Regions from separate parts of the Shimazuella sp. NTD250 genome, predicted to be linked through region 2. Evidence: riboswitches for the same ligand, from Rfam matches in the RefSeq annotation. Region 2 holds a riboswitch; the other holds the start of a gene.

Region 1 (9,676 bases), on a different contig from region 2:
TCCAGAGTCTTACATATCGCTCCTAATGTTGTAAAACGAACCGCTCTTGCTTTCCCATTTTTCAGAATAGAAAGATTCGCCATAGTAATCCCAACCCTCTCCGAAAGCTCCGTTACGCTCATTTTTCGTTTTGCTAACATCACATCAATATTAATAATAATAGTCATATCCTCCACCTCAGACCGTCAAATCATTTTCTGATTTTATGTTAATCGCTTCTTGTAGAAGCCGTTGAAGGATGGCAGCAAAAACGGCGACAACCAACGAAGCAAAAATGATGATGAATCCCAATAATCCAATAGGAGGGTCAACTTTCTTCGCTATATAATGAAAGAGCGGCAAGCCTAATACGTAAAAACCACTGATTGTAATCGCACAGCACTTTATGTTCTTCAACGCCTTTACAGATAATTCCGAGAACGCCGTGTTCTCGTCAATGTACCGTAAAAGATTGAAAGCCTGATAGAGAGCAAAGTAAAAAGGCACAGCCGCTCCATACATCACGATGAAAACGAGATATTTCATTGGGGCAATATTTGGATACAATTTTGCTGCGAAATTCGCCATATTGGGCACTAAAAATATACATAAAGTAAGAACCAGTAGTCCTATAATAAAAACAGCTATTTTTAAAAACAATGTAGTGACTTCTCTCAAAATAAACACCTCACTTATTTTTATGACAACATGATTTTAGCACGTAATTTATCGTTCTACAATAAATTAATATCGCTTTTTATTATGTTATTATTGTTATTGAAATATACTTATAATTTAGACAAAAATAAAAAACGTGAATCCTTGTGTGAATTTACGTTAAAAATGTATTGTGAAATTGATTTACCCCAAAAGAGAACCCGCAAGAATTATATCCCCTATCTTTCTTCTATAATTTATTAAAGGTTTTTCCTTATACCCAAGGACAGGAAAGCAGAACATGAAATCGAGTGAAGACCAAGCTAAGGACTATGCCAGTGGTACACGCGAGCTTCTTGGGATCGTTTCCAACTTTCCTGGTTCCGAAAACCATCCCGCTGTCACCAAAGCGATGAATGTTCTCGACGAACACAAGGGGATCACTCTCGCAGAGGCACATGACAAGGGAGGCCAGAGTCAAAATTGACCAATCTTCATCCCCAAGACGGATTCACTATCTCTTGGTATCCACCACTGAGACGGTGAAACAGTCGCCTATTTTTTGGCTCTTTTACCTTTTATCAGCTACAACCATAAACACAAACTCCAAATTGTTTGTATCATTTTGCAAAAGGTACATATGACATTACTGATGTGGTTGCGAACGGTTTTCTCACTGATAAACAATTGACCGGCGATGTCTTTGGTGGTCTTATCCTGAACCAATAACTCAAATACTTCCCTCTCCCGATTGGTAAGCAGGGTTTTCCCCTTCTGATTGTGCAACTTCTATGCCACCCTTCCTTGCTCGAGCAATTAGATATGAGGGTCAGGGATACAGTCAAGTTATCTTATGAGACCATATACCTATAGGTGAGAGCAAAAAAGGGATTTTAAGCAAAAATGGGTGTTAAGCATCGAAAATGCCACTCATGATGAGTGGCACTTGTTTATCGTTCACATGCGATTAAATCTTTATCGCGATCTAATCTTTTGTTTGCGTCATAGATGACTTTTGATACATATGGTTTATAATACGTTTTTCCGCCTTTATTTTTTGTGGTGGAATAGCGTGCAACTCCACCTTTATATATTTTGTTCAACTCTGTACAGTTTTTATATACTTTAACAGTTGTTTTTGCATCAACTAATGTAGTAGAAGCAGAGAAAGCAATGATAAGCCCTAAAGCCAAACCATATGTTAATAATTTTTTCATGTAGGTTGTATTCCTCTCATCTGGTGTCTCTTTTATCATAATTCAGATTAATATGAAATTTATCATTTTTTTGTGTCTATTATACGTCTAATAGAGTATATTATGTCATTGTTCAAGAATGATATTCATTAGCATGCGATAAGGCTTGTTCCAAATCTGCACGCAAATCATCTATATGCTCTATTCCTACTGATAAACGAAGTAATCGATCACAAACTCCTACTTTTAGCCGAATTTCCTCTGGTATATCTGCATGTGTTTGTGTCGCTGGATAAGTAATTAGGCTCTCTACCCCACCTAAGCTTTCTGCAAAAGTAATCAATTTCAAGTGATGCAAAAACGGTCGGATAAGATTAGCATCAGCTAGTCGAAAGGACAGCATACCTCCAAATCCACTAGCTTGTTTTAGGTGTGTATCTTTTCCCTTTTCATCGAGAGCTGGATAATATACTTCTCCCTTGATCAACGGATGCTCACGAAGAAAATGTGCTAACTGTAGAGCATTTTCTTCATGACGATCCATCCGTAAAGCGAGTGTTTTCATCCCCCTCATCAACAAGTAGCAGTCATGAGGTCCTAAACTTGCCCCTATGGCGTTATGCAAGTATCTTACACGCTCTGATAATTCAGATCCTTTTGTCACGATCAGACCAGCGAGTACATCATTATGACCACCTAAATACTTCGTTGCACTATGAATGACGATATCAGCACCTAATTCAATCGGACGTTGGTAGTATGGGGTCAAAAAAGTGTTATCCACAATAGTTATGATCTGATGTCTGCGAGCTAGGCTGCAAAGCGCTTGTATATCAGCGACCTGCATCAATGGGTTGGTAGGTGTTTCGATAAAAATAGCTCGTGTGTTGGCCTGGATGGAACTTTCTACATCCTCAAGATTACGCAAATCTACATAAGTGAAGTCCAAACCGAAGCGTCGAAGGTTTTCTTCAAACAATCGATAAGTTCCTCCATAAAGATCAAGAGAGACGATCAAATGATCTCCTTGTGAAAACAATCCCATTACCGTTTGAATGGCTGCCATTCCTGAACTACAAGCAAAACCTTCATCTCCTTGTTCTAATCTTGCAATGCTTTCTTGCAGCACATCTCGGGTCGGATTAGCTGTCCGCGTATAGTCATAACCTGTACTTACCCCACCAACGTGTTCATAAGCAGTTGCAAAATAAACTGGAAAATTAATAGCTCCTGTCTTCGGTTCCTTTCTACAGCCTATCTGCGCTAATTCCGTCTCCATTTTTTTCATTTGTTCATCCTCCTGACCCATTTCCTCACATAAAAAACCTCTTCTCCTAAGAGAAGAGGCTGGTTTTCGACACCGCTTCTTCTCTTATCTTCCAGGAATTCCTGCAGGATTTGGCACCTTATTGATCAAGATCAATTGGTTGCCGGGCTTCATCGGGCCAGTCCCTCCGCCACTCTTGATAAGAGAAAATCTTTAAATATAATATTTATTTATTTTTATCAAACTAATTTTATCATATATATTACTTTTCTATCAATGTTGGTGAAATAATCATCTATCTATAGAAATCATGGATAGGCAGCTACAACCCTATCCATGATTGGATGTCTAGTTATTGGGTTAAAAATACTATTTCCTTGCAGTCAAAGCCTTTTTAAATAGTGATGACATCTTCGCTAGAAATGGATAGAGATACTAATCCATTACTTTTGACGACATATGTATTTTCTATTCCGACAACACCCCTGCCAGGAAACGTGAATTTAGGCTCGATTGCAATGACCATATTCTCTTGTAAGGGTTGTTGAAATCCTTTTGCCAAAATGGGGAACTCGTCAATTTCCAAACCTACTCCATGTCCCAAAAATTTCGCTTGATCTTCCCCAAATCCCATAAAATGAGCTTGTAAACCAGCATCTTCCACTATTTTTAAAGCATGCTGATATAAACTCTCCCATGTAACTCCTGGTTTTCCTAACTGTTCTACAGCACGCAAAAGGTTTCGACTTACTTCATATGCTTGTACCAGATCGTCTTCAAGTGTACCAATGACAGCTATTCGAGTTTGATCAATCATATAGCCTTCTACTACTGTGCTAAAGTCGAGTAAAATTGGTTCGTTTTGAGCTAATTTTTTGAAACTTGCACCTTGTGGACTAGCAACTGTCAATCCTAAGCCGCCAGCAGGACCATCAAAATAAGTCGGGGTTGCTGCTGCCGCACCAGAAGCTACCATCCCCAGTGACAACTCTTGGTTGTAACCTCGCATTCGATTGAGATTTATATTTCCACGTACTCGTAAATATTGCTCCATTTTCGCTGCTAATTGTACTTCTGTCATACCTATTGATATCCAAGCAGGCAATTGTTGAATAACTTCATCTACTAATATAGCAGCCTGCTGAATCTGCGCTAGCTCGTAGTTTGATTTTACTGCACGCTGCAAGCGAATAATAGGAGAGATGTCTTTGATTTCTGTATCTAGCATCTGCTGATAACGAACACCTAACTGATAAGGTAACACATCAAGTTCCAATCCTAATGTATTAGGTTTACCAAAACGAGCCTGTATACGCTCTCCTAATGTTCTCATTCTCCCTAATGGCTCCACTTCAATAGAACTTTCCTCTGTTGCACGAACAACGCTTTTTTTCACATAAAACACAGGATCTTCTGAATCAGGAACATAGAGTAAACCGTTTTGCATAGATCCTGTGTAGTAGAAAAGGTCTACATTTTGTGTAATAAGAGCTGCCGGAATTTCATGCTTGCGTAGTCCCGATTGTAAACACTCGATTCGAGTAGTTATTTCTTTTTTAGAAATTTTTGTAAGAAAATCCATTACAATCACCCTTTACATAGAAGGAATTTTTTGGTGGAAAGATAATTATATGGTTGAACAGATGAAGGAGGGAACTTTCATTATACATAAACCAATTATATGCTTGTTAATCGACACCTTAATGGACACCCCGTTACAAGAAGAAATCCAAGCGGGTCGGGCTCCCACTCTACAGTTTCTACGTGATAATGGAACTTATTTTCCTAGAGTAGTCAGTACATTTCCTACAATGTCTGTGTCTATTGATACTACCATGTTAACAGGTGAACCTCCCAACAAACATGGAATTTATGGTCTTACCTATTATCATTCCCAGCAAAAAAAAGTGTTCAACTTTGGTACTGGCCCAAAAGAAATTTTATTTTTCGGACTGAAACGTGTGCTCCATGCTGCAATCATGCAATTAAATCAAAAATTAATAAGCAGAGATGTGGAAACTATTCACGAAGCAACAGAAAAGCCTACTGCTTCTATTAATTCAATGATTTACCGCGGCAACCAACCCGCAACACTAAAAACGCCTTGGTTAGCATGGCTGTTTGGTTTGCTACCTAGAAATGTGGAAGCATCTGTACCATCATATTTCTCATTCGGCTCTCTTTTCAACATAACAAAAAAGCCGCTTCCAAAAACCCCATTGTCTAAATTTGGTATGAATGATCATTTTTCATCGATAGAAATTATCTCCCTAATCGAAGAAGACAAATTACCACCCCTTTCTCTCGTTTATTTCCCAGGAAATGACACGATTGTACATAAAAAAGGAACATCTGAAGGAAAAGGGATAAAAAAAGTCGATGAAGAGATCAGTCCCATTTTAAATGCCTTTGGTTCATGGGAAGAAGCTATTCAAAAATGTAATTTCATCGTTCTAGGGGATAGTGGTCAGACCAACATGATGAAAAAAGATACTTATGTAGACCTACGAAAAACACTACAACCTTATTCGATTATGCCACTTTCAAGAGATACACCAAAACCGCAAGACCAACTCATCACTTGTGTAAATGAGCGAATGAGTTATATAACTATTTTGGATGATAAAATATCTTATCAAGACATAGTCCGTTTATGTAAGACCGAAAAAAAATTAGATGTAATTGCATGGCAGTCAGAAGATAAATGGATCCATGTAGTAAGCGGACAAACCGATGGAGCTTTAAGCTTCCGACCAGATGGAGATTACACAGATGAATATAATCAAAAATGGCAGCTTGAAGGAGATATTTCTATTTTAGACTTGACACTGGATGATCATCAAATCCAGTATGGTCTCTATCCTGACGCATTATCCCGTTTAGCGGGAGCAATGGACCCTGCAAGTCGAAATGTAATTATTACCATATCTCCCGGTTACGAGTTAATAGGAAAAGCCTCACCTAAACATAAAGGAGCTTCCCATGGTTCCTTACATCATTTAGATTCCCTTGTACCTATGATTGTAACAGGCATGGATCATCAACCAGAACACCTACGCCTTATTGACTTAAAAAAATGGTTTCTTAAATTGTTACAGGAATGAGCCAAGCCTCCCCGTTCATAAATGTAAAAAAACAGGAAACGGGGAGTTTTTATGTCTATTTTACAAACCAAAAGTAATATTCAATTCGATTGGGAGAAATATTGGCCATATCTATCTCCTCTTTACCTGTCCTTTTTAGAGTTAGAACGTGATCCTTACTACTCTTTTTTACCTGAGGAAGAGTTGGAAGACTATCTTCAGAAAGCTATTCATATAGGAGAACAAACAGCAAAGCGATATATGGACATGAATCATCTCGATTTTTTTAATCATGTGCTAAAAGAAGATATTCGTATTCGTTTACTAGATCAACATCCTGAGCAATCTACCATTCGAGCACAATATCATAAAAAAAAGCAAACCATTTTCATCTATAAAAATTCAATGAGAGAAATTCAACAATTTATATCAAAAGAAATCGGAAACATTCTCCAAATTGATTTAATCGCATTACATGCTTACCATGAATGGTTTCACCATTTGGAAGAAACAACAATCGGAAGAACAGATGAAAAGTTCCGACCTGTTGTCCTGAAACAGAGAGGGCCATTTTTAGTAAAACGGTCTCTTTTGAGACTACGTGAGATAGCTGCCCATTCCTTTACACAAACCGCACTTGGTTTAAATTGGTCCCCGTTGCTTCTTGATCAATTTCGTTATTTATTAACAAAAGGATATTCCAATACACAAATTAGAGAGTGTTTTCAAGACACGAAGCGTACATACTATGCTATAATAAATAAAAAATAAGTCGCTAACTGTTAAGAAGTGGAGGGAATTCGGTGGAAAGCTGCATCTGTCCTAAATTTGAAGCTGCAATTGAAATTTTAGCAAAAAAATGGACGGGTCTTATCTTGCGGGTTCTCATGGAGGAAAAACGCCGTTTTCGTGATATCCGGGAGCATATACCGCAGATGAGCGAACGGATGTTAGCTGAACGCCTAAAAGAATTAGAGGCGTCTGGACTAATCAATCGGCAAGTTTATCCCGAGACACCTGTCCGCATTGAATATACACTTACGGAAAAAGGAAAAGCCTTACAACCCGTACTCGACTCGATCGAAAATTGGGCACATGAATGGATTTAAAACTCCCTTTCTAAATAGGGAGTTTTTTCGTTATCTTAATGTCTCACCAGTAGATTCATCTTTCCATCTCCTCTGTATACTCTTAAATGGATACAGCTTTATGTGGTTTACTATAGTGGCTTGTTCCTCCACCGCCGACTAAGATTCTCCCGCCTCTGGGGAAAATGAGTTGTTTTTGTAATCCACCTGCCAAAAGTACAATAACTTTAGCTCTATTTGCAGTAGCAATATATTCTACATATCCATTTCTTGTCAGTCTAGTCTTCCAATTTCTATCGAATTCAGATCGAAGAACTCTATTTGAATAAATTTGGTTTTCTACATTAGACTTTTTTCTCTTCTTCATTTCTCGCACCTCTCATCTTCGCTCTGCATACTTTTTATATATTCAAAATTCATAAGTTCGCACCGGCTGATACCCTCAAAACGATTACAACTCATAAAGCCATATGATAATTTTGTAATTTAATAAAAAAAGTTTAAATCAATTTATTTTCCTATAGAAGCATCATTGTTTTTCCAAAAGACATCTTGCACGAGTATGTTAAAATAAAGTTGACTTTGTGGCGAAAAAAGAGAGGTTTTTGACATGCAATCATTTGAACAATCCATGCTTACCCTGATCACAGATACATCTACCCAATTGTCACCAGATGTAAGGGAAGCAATCGACAAAGCAACTGCACAAGAAGACAGTGGGACTCGATCAGCATTGGCACTTGCAAGAATTACGGAAAACATTCAAATGGCAGAGGAAAAAGTGTCTCCTATCTGCCAAGATACAGGTATGCCGACTTTTATCCTTCATGTACCAATAGGTGCCAATCAATTAGAGATGGAAAAAGCAATCAAAAATGCTATTGCAACAGCTACCAAACAAGGAAAACTTCGCTCTAACTCTGTTGATTCCTTAACCGGAGCAAATACGGGGGACAATTTGGGACCTGGAACACCTGTTATTCACTTTCATCAATGGGAAAAAGATTACATTGATGTTCGGCTTATTTTAAAAGGAGGAGGCTGTGAGAATAAAAACATTCAATACAGCCTTCCAACTGAATTAGAAGGATTAGGTCGTGCAGGAAGAGATCTAGATGGAATTCGCAAGTGTATCTTGCACAGTATTTACCAAGCTCAAGGACAAGGGTGCAGTGCCGGTTTTATTGGAGTTGGGATTGGTGGGGATCGTACCACTGGTTACGAACTTGCAAAGCAGCAATTATTCCGACATGTGGACGATGTAAATCCAATCGAAGACCTTGCTAAATTAGAAAATTATATTTTAGAAAAAGGAAATACATTAGGCATTGGTACCATGGGATTTGGTGGAAATACCACTTTACTTGGTTGTAAAATCGGTGTTATGAACCGTCTACCAGCGAGTTTCTTTGTTTCGGTTGCATATAATTGTTGGGCTTTTCGCCGACAAGGAGTTGCGATCGATCCGGCAACGGGAGAAATCCAAAACTGGTTATACAAAGAAGAAAGACCAAAAGTACAAGGAAAGCCAAAAATCCAAGAAGAATCTAAGAGTTCAAATCGCCAAGTAGTACTTACTACCCCTATCACCGAAGAACAAATTCGCGATCTCAAAGTTGGAGATGTTGTGGTGATAAATGGTTTGATTCATACAGGTCGAGACGCACTTCATAAATATTTGATGGATCATGATTCTCCTGTTGATCTAGAAGGAAGTGTTATTTATCACTGTGGACCTGTTATGCTCAAGGATGAGGAAGGAAAATGGCATGTAAAAGCGGCTGGTCCAACCACTAGTATCCGAGAAGAACCATATCAATCGGATCTCATCAAAAAATTTGGCATGAAAGTAGTCATCGGAAAAGGTGGAATGGGCGCAAGAACGTTAAAAGGTCTACAGGAACATGGCGCTGTTTACCTCAATGCCATCGGTGGAGCTGCACAATACTATGCAGAGTGTATCAAAGACGTAGAAGGGGCAGATTTCTTAAATTTTGGGGTACCAGAAGCAATGTGGCATTTAAATGTGGAAAATTTTGCTGCTATTGTGACGATGGATTCTCATGGCAATAGTTTGCACGCTGATGTTGATAAGACATCTCTTGAAAAACTAGCACAGTACAAAGAACCTGTATTTAAATAAATTTCTGTTCACTTCCGAGACACAAAACGGTAAAATGAAGAGGGACTGTAAGCCCTTTTTGTACTTGTCTCTTACTTTTTAAGGAGGTTTGACTTTGAAACTTTTATCAAAGCTTTCTTTGGTAACACTTTCTGTTTTGACCGCATTTACGATTGCTCTTCCTACTGGAGCCTTTGCCGATGCAGTTGAAGGAGATACGGTTGTAACATTAGGGAAAGACCTAACTTTACAACAACAGGATAGTATTTTGGCGGAAATGCAAG
Region 2 (9,676 bases):
TTTTTTAAATCCAGGAGATGTCGCATTGGTACCTGATCCCGGGTATCCTGATTATTGGTCAGGAATTGCCATGTCAGGAGCCCATATGGAAATGATGCCACTTTTAGCAGATAATCAATTTCTCCCTGACTTTCATCAAATATCTCAAGATATTTTAGAACAAGCAAGACTAATGTTTTTAAATTATCCTAACAATCCAACTGCTGCAATTGCAACACCAGAGTTTTTTGTCGAAACCGTAAAACTTGCAACGCAAAACAGTATTTGTGTGGTTCACGATTTTGCATATGGAGCAATTGGTTTTGATGGACAAAAACCACTAAGTTTCTTACAAACTCCAGGTGCAAAAGAAATTGGAATTGAGATCTATACGTTGAGTAAGACCTATAATATGGCAGGTTGGCGGGTTGGATTCGCACTTGGAAATAGATCTGTCATTCAAGCGATTGAACTGCTGCAAGATCATTTTTATGTCAGTTTGTTTGGGGCTATTCAGCAGTCAGCAGTTACTGCTCTTTTAGAATCCCAAGACTGTGTGAAAGAATTGGTTCAAACGTATGAAAATCGCAGAAATACCTTTATTTCCGGTCTAACACAAATAGGATGGAATGTCCCTCAGCCAAAAGGTTCTTTCTTTTGCTGGCTTCCAGTACCTTCTGGGTATACATCCACTACTTTTGCGGCAAAACTTTTAGATCAGGCACATATTGCCGTCGCCCCAGGCATAGGGTTTGGAAAAGCGGGAGAAGGCTATGTTCGAGTAGGTTTGCTCACAGATGAAAAACGATTGGAAGAAGCAGTTTACCGATTGGATCAGTTGGCATTATTTCATTGACAAAAAAATCATATTCATTCATAATCGTACTAACTGTTGCATATAAAATGAAACATTCTCTTATCAAGAGCAGGCGGAGGGACAAGCCCTATGAAGCCCGGCAACCGATTTACCCAATAGGTAGAAACGGTGCTAATTCTTACAGTTTTCAAACTGAAAGATAAGAGGAAGTGGCGTAAACTATTCCCCCTTCCTCTTGGAAGAGGGTTTTTCACTTTTTTTGATAAAGGAGGGATAAGGTATGGGTGCGGCAACTGCAACTTATTTAGTACCAAACAAGGGAAATATACTAGAAAAAGCAGAACAAATCGCCCTTGGACTAACTGTCGGTTCATGGACAAACTTACCTGAGGTAGATCAAACACAACTGGCGAAACACAAAGGAGAAGTCATTTCTGTAAATGAAATCTCTGACGATCAAAGTCTGATCACTATTTCTTATCCAGCGGTCAACTTTTCCGCTGATATTCCTGCCATCCTCACAACTGTATTTGGGAAATTATCCCTTGATGGAAAAGTAAAGCTAGTAGATCTCGATTTCACACCAGAATTAGAAGGGCGTTTTCCTGGACCTACCTTTGGAAACCTAGGTGTTCGCAATCTACTAGAAGTTTCGGATCGACCATTGTTGATGAGTATTTTTAAAGGCATTCTCGGCAGAGACCTAACTTTCTTCAAACAGCAACTACGAGCACAGGCACTTGGCGGTGTTGATATCGTAAAAGACGATGAGATCTTATTCGACAACCCAGCTACACCTTTTGAGCAACGAATCGATGCTGCCAAAAAAATACTTCAAGAAACCGAACACGAAACAGGAGAAACGACATTATATGCTGTAAATCTTACTGGTCGTTCTACTGAACTATTGGAAAAAGCAAAAAGAGCAGTCCAGCTAGGAGCCACCGCATTGTTGTTCAATGTGTTTACATATGGCTTGGACACGTTGCAAGCGTTAGCAGAAGACAAAGATATCTGTATCCCTATTTTGGCACATCCCGCGTTTGGTGGTGCAGTGACTGCATCTGCTCACTATGGAGTAAGCGCACCATTGTGGTATGGGAAATTATTGCGCGCAGCAGGCGCTGATTTGGTCCTATTTCCGTCACCTTATGGAAGTGTAGCACTCGAAAAAGACGCAGCTTTAGGGATAGCACGAGAACTGACTTCCCCACATGAAACATGGAAAAGAGCACTGCCTGTACCATCTGCTGGAATCCATCCAGCGCTTGTTCCAAAGCTGATCGAGGATTTTGGGGTGAATACTGTGATCAATGCCGGCGGCGGCGTACATGGACATCCAGACGGTGCATCTGCTGGTGGAAAAGCATTTCGGCAAGCTATCCAAGCTGTTCAAAAAGGCATTCCGCTAAAAGAAGCAGCCCAAACACACCATGAACTTGCAGCAGCACTTCAACTATGGGGTGATACAGGAAAATGAGCAAACAACCGATTATCTTTTGTGATTTTGATGGAACAATCACTCAATCTGATAACATCGTATCCATTATGAAACACTTTGCCCCTCCACAATGGGAAACACTCAAAGACAAAGTGTTAAGCCAAAGCCTATCTGTCAAAGAAGGTGTAGGCAAAATGTTTTCCTTGTTACCAAGTACGCTCAAAGAAGAAATCATCCAGTATGTAAAAGAAATTGGTATTATTCGAGCTGGATTTGCTGAATTTGTTGCCTTCACAAAAAAACAGAATATCCCTCTTTATATCGTTTCTGGCGGCATTGATTTTTTTGTATATCCGATCTTAGATCGCTATATAGATCGAGATCTCATTTACTGTAATGCAAGTGATTTTTCGAAGGAAACAATTGAAATTATTTGGCCACATGTCTGTGATACCCATTGTTCCAATGATTGTGGATGTTGCAAACCTTCCATTCTACGCCAATTTGACGGCACGAAATACGAGAAAATCGTCATCGGGGATTCAATCACAGACTTACAAGCTGCCAAACTTGCTGATCGTGTCTATGCAAGAGATTTCTTAAGCAAAAAATGTGAAGAATTACAAATACCTTATACTCCATTTGAGCAATTCACAGAAATTATCCAAGATTTAAAAGGGGTTAAGTCAGTATGAGTCTCTTACTAACACGCCTTGAAGAAATCTCATCGATCAAGCAAGAATTGGCTGAAAGAAACTGGTTTCCCGGCACCAGTGGCAACCTATCGATTAAGGTAACTACTAACCCTACTACCTTTTTGGTCACTGCAAGCGGTAAAGATAAAACAAAGCGTACACCTGATGATTTTATATTGGTCGATGAACAAGGAAATCCAGTAGAAGAAACGAATACAAAAGTCTCTGCTGAAACAGCATTACATGTAGAGGTATATAAACGCACGAGTGCTGGATGTTGCTTACATGTCCATACTGTCGACAATAATATTATCTCTGAAATCTACGGTGACCAAGGACAAGTTGTGATCCGCAATCAAGAGCTGATTAAAGCATTTGGTATTTGGGAACAAGATGCCCAAATTGTAGTACCCATTATCGAAAACCTTGCTGATCTTAAAGCACTAGCTGCTTTGTTTGGCAATGCTATCCGACCTCCAGTTCCCGGCGTACTGATTCGAAATCATGGTATTACGGCTTGGGGCAAAAATGGATTTGAAGCAAAAAAGCATTTAGAGGCCTTCGAGTTCCTCTTCTCCTATCAAGTAAAATTACAAATGATAGTTTCATCTAAAATCCAATACATTTAGGAGTGTGTTAACATGGCACAGTTATGTTTTCATGACAACGAAGAACGTGTTTCCAATCAACAAGCAGTGAGTAAGTATTTGGAAAGCCAAGGCGTCATCTATGAACATTGGAACATTACAAAGCTTCCTAACCACCTTCAAGAAAAATATGATCTATCAGACAGCGAAAAAGCAGAGATTATCCAAACTTTTCGAGTAGAAATCGATGATTTATCTGCACGTCGTGGTTATGCGACAGAAGATGTTATCTCTTTATCTCCAAATACTCCAAATCTAGATGAGTTGCTGAACAACTTCCTTAAAGAACACCATCATACTGATGATGAAGTTCGTTTTATTGTGAGTGGTCATGGTATTTTTGCAATCGAAGGACCGAACGGACGATTCGTCGATGTAGAGTTAGAACCTGGAGACCTCATTTCCGTACCGGAAAACTACCGCCATTACTTTACTTTAATGGAGGACAAACAAGTAGTAGCTGTTCGGATTTTTAAAGGAAAAGAAGGCTGGGTTCCCATTTATGAAAAACAGAACTGAGTATTTCACTCAGTTCTGTTTTTCATAATACATCTCTTTTTGGTACTACTAGATAAGAGAATCTTGCAAATAGAGATAACGACACGTTCACTGGTACTACCTTAAATAGAACAATTCGACTACAAACAATTTTATCTACACCAATAATATCCATCTTGACACTCCATACGGCTATAGCCGTAGGATTCTTGGGACGATAGACTCTTGACTATTTCATTACCAAGCTAACCCCGTGTGTCCCACGGTTTATGTATGTTGATTTCCTCTTTGCCGCGACAACTTGGTTTTCGTCTGAAGCGACTAGACATATATTACCATGCGAATATTTGTTTGTAAAGTTATTTTTTCAAAGGTTGGATTGGTGAAGGAAAACTCCTTCTCCTCGTCCAACGATCACTTTCATCTCACGAGTTAAACCATGGATTTTCTCGCTCGCAATGATATTGATATTTTCAAAATCATCCACACAATAAGCCTCATATCCATTTTTGGTTAACATCGACTGCAAACGACTACTAATTTCCTTATCATCTTCTACAATGAGTATGGTGTTCAAAAAATCACTCCTGCTCCACTTTGCTAATATTATATAAAAAACCTGAGCCGGAAAGCTCAGATTTTGGTCTGTTTCTCTTCTCTTATTCTATTGAAACGATTTTTCATAAACTTCGCAGTCCACTCATCTACTCCCCAATAGAAAAAGGACAACACAATCGAACCATATAATACAATTTGACTGAGTATTTTAAACTCTGGCAAGTCCAAAAAGATACCTTTATCCAAAAAGTAATAATATACCAATAGGAAGGTAGAGACAATAATAAGCAGTAGATGAACCCACCGCTTCCATTCACCAGCCCTGATCAAAACTCCATCAACAATCAAACTTACCACAGTCATGAGCAGCGTGATGGAGATAACGATCATCACAGTAGCGCTGATCCCAATCCATACAGCAGGGCCTCCAAAGATGAGACTTGCTCCAAAACCACTTAGCAATCCTATAATCGTTATCAAACCAAATACAATGAGTTTACGAATGAAAGTATACCAAATGTGTTTCCCCATAATTTCCCCTTCTTATAATTTTGCTTCTACTTCTTGTATGTTCCCAAATATTAGCATACAAAAATGACGCTTTTATTTTACCATTAATTGGAATAATTCGACTTATTTTTAGTGAAGGGACTCTCCTCTCTTTTTAGACTAGATTTTTAAACATGACTACATGCAGTCCAATGGGGTCGATTTCAAATACTTCCCCATGCTCCTGGAAACCCATATGTGCATAATAATCCTTTACGTTATAACGTGCATTACACCAAAGTAAATCGCAGTTTTTTTCTTTTAATAGTAATTCCGCATGAGCCATTAACATACTCCCTGCTTTTTGCCGGCGATAATTTGGATCGGTGGCCATTCCACGCAGTTGATAAGGAAGATCTCCACCTAGCCCCGGATAAGAAGCTTGCAGAAAAGTACCTATGCTAATTAATTTTCCTTCCCAAAATACACCTAGATGAATAGTAGAGTTGTCTTCGTCGCCTTTATACATGCAATCTTCTATCGATTGGTTAGGTCGTAAAATTGTGTGTCGCAAATGGTATGTATCACTCGGTTTAATGCGCCTAATAGTTAGCATGCTCGGCTCCTAATCCATAGATTTTATAGTATTATAACTCACTGTTCCAATCGCATAACAACTATTAATAAATATTACTATTAGGAAATGAAAATCTCTTTTCATTTTCGTGACTTTTCCGTTTTATTATTCTTTTTTTGTATATAATAATACAATCTGCTAAGGAGGACTAGTATAAAACATGTGTTATTATATCTCTTTCGCTGTTAAATCCAACACCCATCATAAGGCGTATATGATGCTATCTTCTAATTTAGAGCTTCTTCCAAACAGAAATAAATCTTTCCGAGCACTTGTCCCCCATACTTTTCAAACATACTTTCTGACTACAGAAGTATGTTCTTGTGAACTTTATGAAAAAACAGAAAATCAAATGTACGGATTTCGGGCAGATGTCCTGAACTATTTTAACAGATTAGCGAAATACACGAAAAATATATTTATTCATATTCACTTTTTTCGAAGTGAAATTGAAACGGAAACTCTCCCCATTACCCATACGGAGCACATAAGTCTTAAGAAAATGATGACCACCCAAATGAACCAAGATTGCTTATATCAAATATTATTAGATGAAACCTAAATATCAAACGTAGAGTAGAAAATTAACTTCCAGGCGATTATTATTGATCACCTGGAAGGTCTCATTCTCATCAGTCTAACTACAAAAGCTGTTGCATTATTCAGATGTGCACCTCAGACAAGGGCACAAGTCTCGCTACGTCGCTGTGCCCCTAGTCTCGCTTTGGGTGGGTGGAGCGTCCTTTGTGTTTTTTCAACAACAGACGCGAAACACTCACATCAAGCGACTTTATCCTGTGCTCAATCTTATTTATGCAACAACCTCTACAATATAAAAAACTCGGCCAATATCCAATGCTTTGTTCAAATTATTTCTTTCTTATTTTTAATAGATCATATTGTTCCATAATCCCTTTAAACAATAAAGAGGCGGGAGAAAGCTCTGTGTATTTTTCAATCGCTTCTTCAATGCCTAATTCAATAATAGTATTTTGAACTTGAACAGCCTCTCTATCATTTGAAAAATCATATAAAAAGGCAGCTGCAATTCCTTTTAATAAAAACACCGGTTCTCTTCCCATAATTTCTAAATATTGCCTCGCTGGGCTGACAAGACGGTCATTTGAACCTAATTTTCGAATAGGAGAACGCCCTACCCGTGTTACCTCATCGACAATAAAAGGATTTTGAAAACGTGAAATGATTTTGTGAATGTAATTCGTGTGTTCGTTCGAGTTGAATCCATATTTTTGAATGAGAAACTCTCCGCTTTCTTCTAAAGCTCCCTCCACCAGTCTGCTAACTTGTGGATTTTCCATTGCCTGATTAATTGTCTCCATTCCAAATAAATAACCTAGGTACGCTGCCAATGCATGTCCTGTGTTTACTGTAAATAGTTTTCTTTCTATATACGGTACAAGGTCTGACACATACGTAATCCCATTAATCGGTGGTTTTTCACCCACTATTTTCGTCTCATCTACCACCCACTCATAGAAAGATTCTACTTTAACCATGAGTTTGTCTTCATTTACTTGATTAGGTACAATCCGATCAACTGCTGAATCTGGGAAACCAAATTGCCGGTTGAATTGTTCTCTATCCTTTTCAGGTATAATTTCATAAACTTTTTCTTTTAACAGAGAAGTTCCACCAATCATATTCTCACAAGCGATAATATTGAGAGGCTTTTCTGATTGTTCCATCCGTTCGCACAATCCATCCGCAATTAAATTGGCGATTAAAGGGAGTATGGTGGGGCCAATGGCAGTTGTTACGAGATCTGCTTTGGCAATAGCTTCTATTACTTTCTCTGGGTTATGTTCACTATTGATCGCTCTAACCTTTTTAATCATAACTTCTTTTTGAGAGGGCTCTGCAAGCACCACACGGTATTGTTTTTTCTTATTTATTGTATTTACCATTTCCTCATTCACATCAATAAAACACGTTTCGTATCCAGAATGATATAATAAATTGCCAATAAATCCTCTACCGATATTTCCTGCACCAAAATGGACTGCCAGCATGTTAGTTCACCTCTTCAAAAATAGACATTATCTCTTCTGGAGTTTTTGCTGCAACTAGTTTCTCAATATTTTCTTCTTCGGAACAAACGATAGCAATTTGCGATAAGATCTCTATGTGTTCATCATTTTTCCCTGCAATACCAATAAGCAGTTTTACCATGTTTCCTGCACCAAAATCTACACCCTGAGGAACTTGAACAAAAGATATTCCCGATTCTTTTACAAATTGCTTCGAGTCCTCTGTACCATGAGGTATTGCCACAAAATTCCCCATGTAGGTAGAGGTCAATTTTTCTCTTTCCAACATTTTCTCAATATAATCTGCATCCACATATTGTTTTTCCACGAGGATACTCCCTGTTAATCGAATAGCTTCTTCCTTTGTTTCAACATGTTGATTTAATAAAATGTTTTCTGTTGATAAAATCGATCTTGACATCTTATTCACTCCTAGGTTGCTTTCTTTTTTCATCTAAAAATTGGTCAAATCTTGTGATCAGAAGATCGGTCACTTTTTTTGCTTCATTGGATTGAAAAATAGAGATGTTTTCATCGTTTTCAATTAACATCGAGCTAATATGACTCAACACTTCCAATCCTTGTTCAGACAATTCTAAGGGGGATAAAAGCAAGATAAGTGATTCCATCTTCACGACATCCATATCCATCCCCTCCACCTCAATTGGCTCATGTAACCTATAAACCGAGAGATTAGGTTCTAAAACATGAGATGATCGTGTATGGAATAAACCCATTGCTGTCCCTGGAATACCCAATGCTCCTGCTCTCTGTCTTTCCAGTATTTCTCTTACGATCCTATCAGGATGTTCGATTTTCCGCAGTTCAAAAAGTCTCTTACAGGCTTGATATAAAATCTTTTCTATTGATTGGTGTGAACTTAGATTAATTAATTCGAAACCTTCCAGAATGATCGCGATTGTATTTGCATATTCTTTCATATTTTTCATTTCCTTTATAAATGAGGATCTATTTTTAATAGGTAATTCCCCACGAAAAGAAACAGAAAATGCCCTTTCTGAACCATGTACCATTTTATATTGGTTGATATAGGAACGAATTCGATGAATCTCCTCATTTGTTAAAAAAGGAGAAACGACGATTTGTTCCAAATCAATATCTGGAAGCGGAATCGTTGAAATGACTAGCTGGTAGTCGTGATCTTTTTTCATCTTCTTATATTCCATTGCAGAAATATTGTCGATTTGTTTCAACTCAGGAAACTCTTTTTGTAATTTAGTTGCTAATAGTTTTGAAGTCCCAATTCCACTTGAACAAATGACTAGTGTCTTAAGATACACATCATACTTATTTCCCATCATGGCAGCACCAAAATGCATAACAATATAGCCTATTTCCTCATCCGGAACGAGTAAATCATCAAATACCGTACCCATTGCTTGTTTCACTAGAGAAAAGAGTTCAACATAATCTCGCTTGATTTTATCCAGTAAAGGGTTGCTAATTCTCATTTTTTGCTTCATCCGAAATAATGCCGGTTTTAAATGTAGTACCAAACCTTCAAATAAAGAGTGGTTTTTTGATAAGTCAACTCTTGTATGTTTTCCAATAAAATCAATGAGATTCTTTGCTTTAATGGCAACCTCCATGCTCGAATCCTCGATTAAATATTCCTGGTCATGCCTTACTTTTGCACCCTTTAAATGCATCGTAATGTAAGCGATCTCTGCTTCTGGTATGTTCATTTGAAAAAAATGTTCCAATTCAACTCCTATTTTTTTCGCAAATGCATATTCTTTTGTGGCCTGTTGTATTTTTAAATAAGATGGATCAATAGCAATAGCTTCACCTTTTTGAATCCGCTCCAATGCGAGTGCCAAATGTACAACCAATCCAATAAAGGCAC

What was found. Region 2 has a riboswitch for S-adenosylmethionine ahead of AC5WOF_RS08155 (2,3-diketo-5-methylthiopentyl-1-phosphate enolase). Riboswitches for the same ligand answer to the same signal wherever they lie in the genome.
Region 1: it holds a riboswitch for S-adenosylmethionine, as region 2 does, so the genes downstream of both, AC5WOF_RS07410 (aminotransferase class I/II-fold pyridoxal phosphate-dependent enzyme) here and AC5WOF_RS08155 (2,3-diketo-5-methylthiopentyl-1-phosphate enolase) in region 2, are expected to answer to the same signal.

The regions. Positions count from the first base shown of each region.
Region 1 is NZ_JCAJZS010000002.1:498,116-507,791, forward strand. Features, by position in the region: gene AC5WOF_RS07385 (helix-turn-helix domain-containing protein) at 1-167, opposite strand, end outside; gene AC5WOF_RS07390 (DUF2975 domain-containing protein) at 178-657, opposite strand; gene AC5WOF_RS07395 (hypothetical protein) at 938-1,123, shown strand; gene AC5WOF_RS07400 (helix-turn-helix domain-containing protein) at 1,222-1,422, opposite strand; gene AC5WOF_RS07405 (excalibur calcium-binding domain-containing protein) at 1,587-1,853, opposite strand; gene AC5WOF_RS07410 (aminotransferase class I/II-fold pyridoxal phosphate-dependent enzyme) at 1,966-3,120, opposite strand; SAM riboswitch class I at 3,202-3,305, opposite strand; gene AC5WOF_RS07415 (M24 family metallopeptidase) at 3,494-4,681, opposite strand; gene AC5WOF_RS07420 (alkaline phosphatase family protein) at 4,731-6,203, shown strand; gene AC5WOF_RS07425 (hypothetical protein) at 6,255-6,953, shown strand; gene AC5WOF_RS07430 (winged helix-turn-helix transcriptional regulator) at 6,986-7,291, shown strand; gene AC5WOF_RS07435 (hypothetical protein) at 7,374-7,637, opposite strand; gene AC5WOF_RS07440 (fumarate hydratase) at 7,881-9,413, shown strand; gene AC5WOF_RS07445 (DUF1002 domain-containing protein) at 9,508-9,676, shown strand, end outside.
Region 2 is NZ_JCAJZS010000003.1:15,778-25,453, reverse strand. Features, by position in the region: gene AC5WOF_RS08160 (pyridoxal phosphate-dependent aminotransferase) at 1-835, shown strand, start outside; SAM riboswitch class I at 893-1,002, shown strand; gene AC5WOF_RS08155 (2,3-diketo-5-methylthiopentyl-1-phosphate enolase) at 1,077-2,276, shown strand; gene AC5WOF_RS08150 (2-hydroxy-3-keto-5-methylthiopentenyl-1-phosphate phosphatase) at 2,273-2,932, shown strand; gene AC5WOF_RS08145 (methylthioribulose 1-phosphate dehydratase) at 2,929-3,561, shown strand; gene AC5WOF_RS08140 (1,2-dihydroxy-3-keto-5-methylthiopentene dioxygenase) at 3,574-4,098, shown strand; gene AC5WOF_RS08135 (hypothetical protein) at 4,445-4,654, opposite strand; gene AC5WOF_RS08130 (hypothetical protein) at 4,711-5,166, opposite strand; gene AC5WOF_RS08125 (GNAT family N-acetyltransferase) at 5,300-5,740, opposite strand; gene AC5WOF_RS08120 (hypothetical protein) at 5,922-6,323, shown strand; gene AC5WOF_RS08115 (mannitol-1-phosphate 5-dehydrogenase) at 6,631-7,791, opposite strand; gene AC5WOF_RS08110 (PTS mannitol transporter subunit IIA) at 7,793-8,230, opposite strand; gene AC5WOF_RS08105 (BglG family transcription antiterminator) at 8,232-9,676, opposite strand, start outside.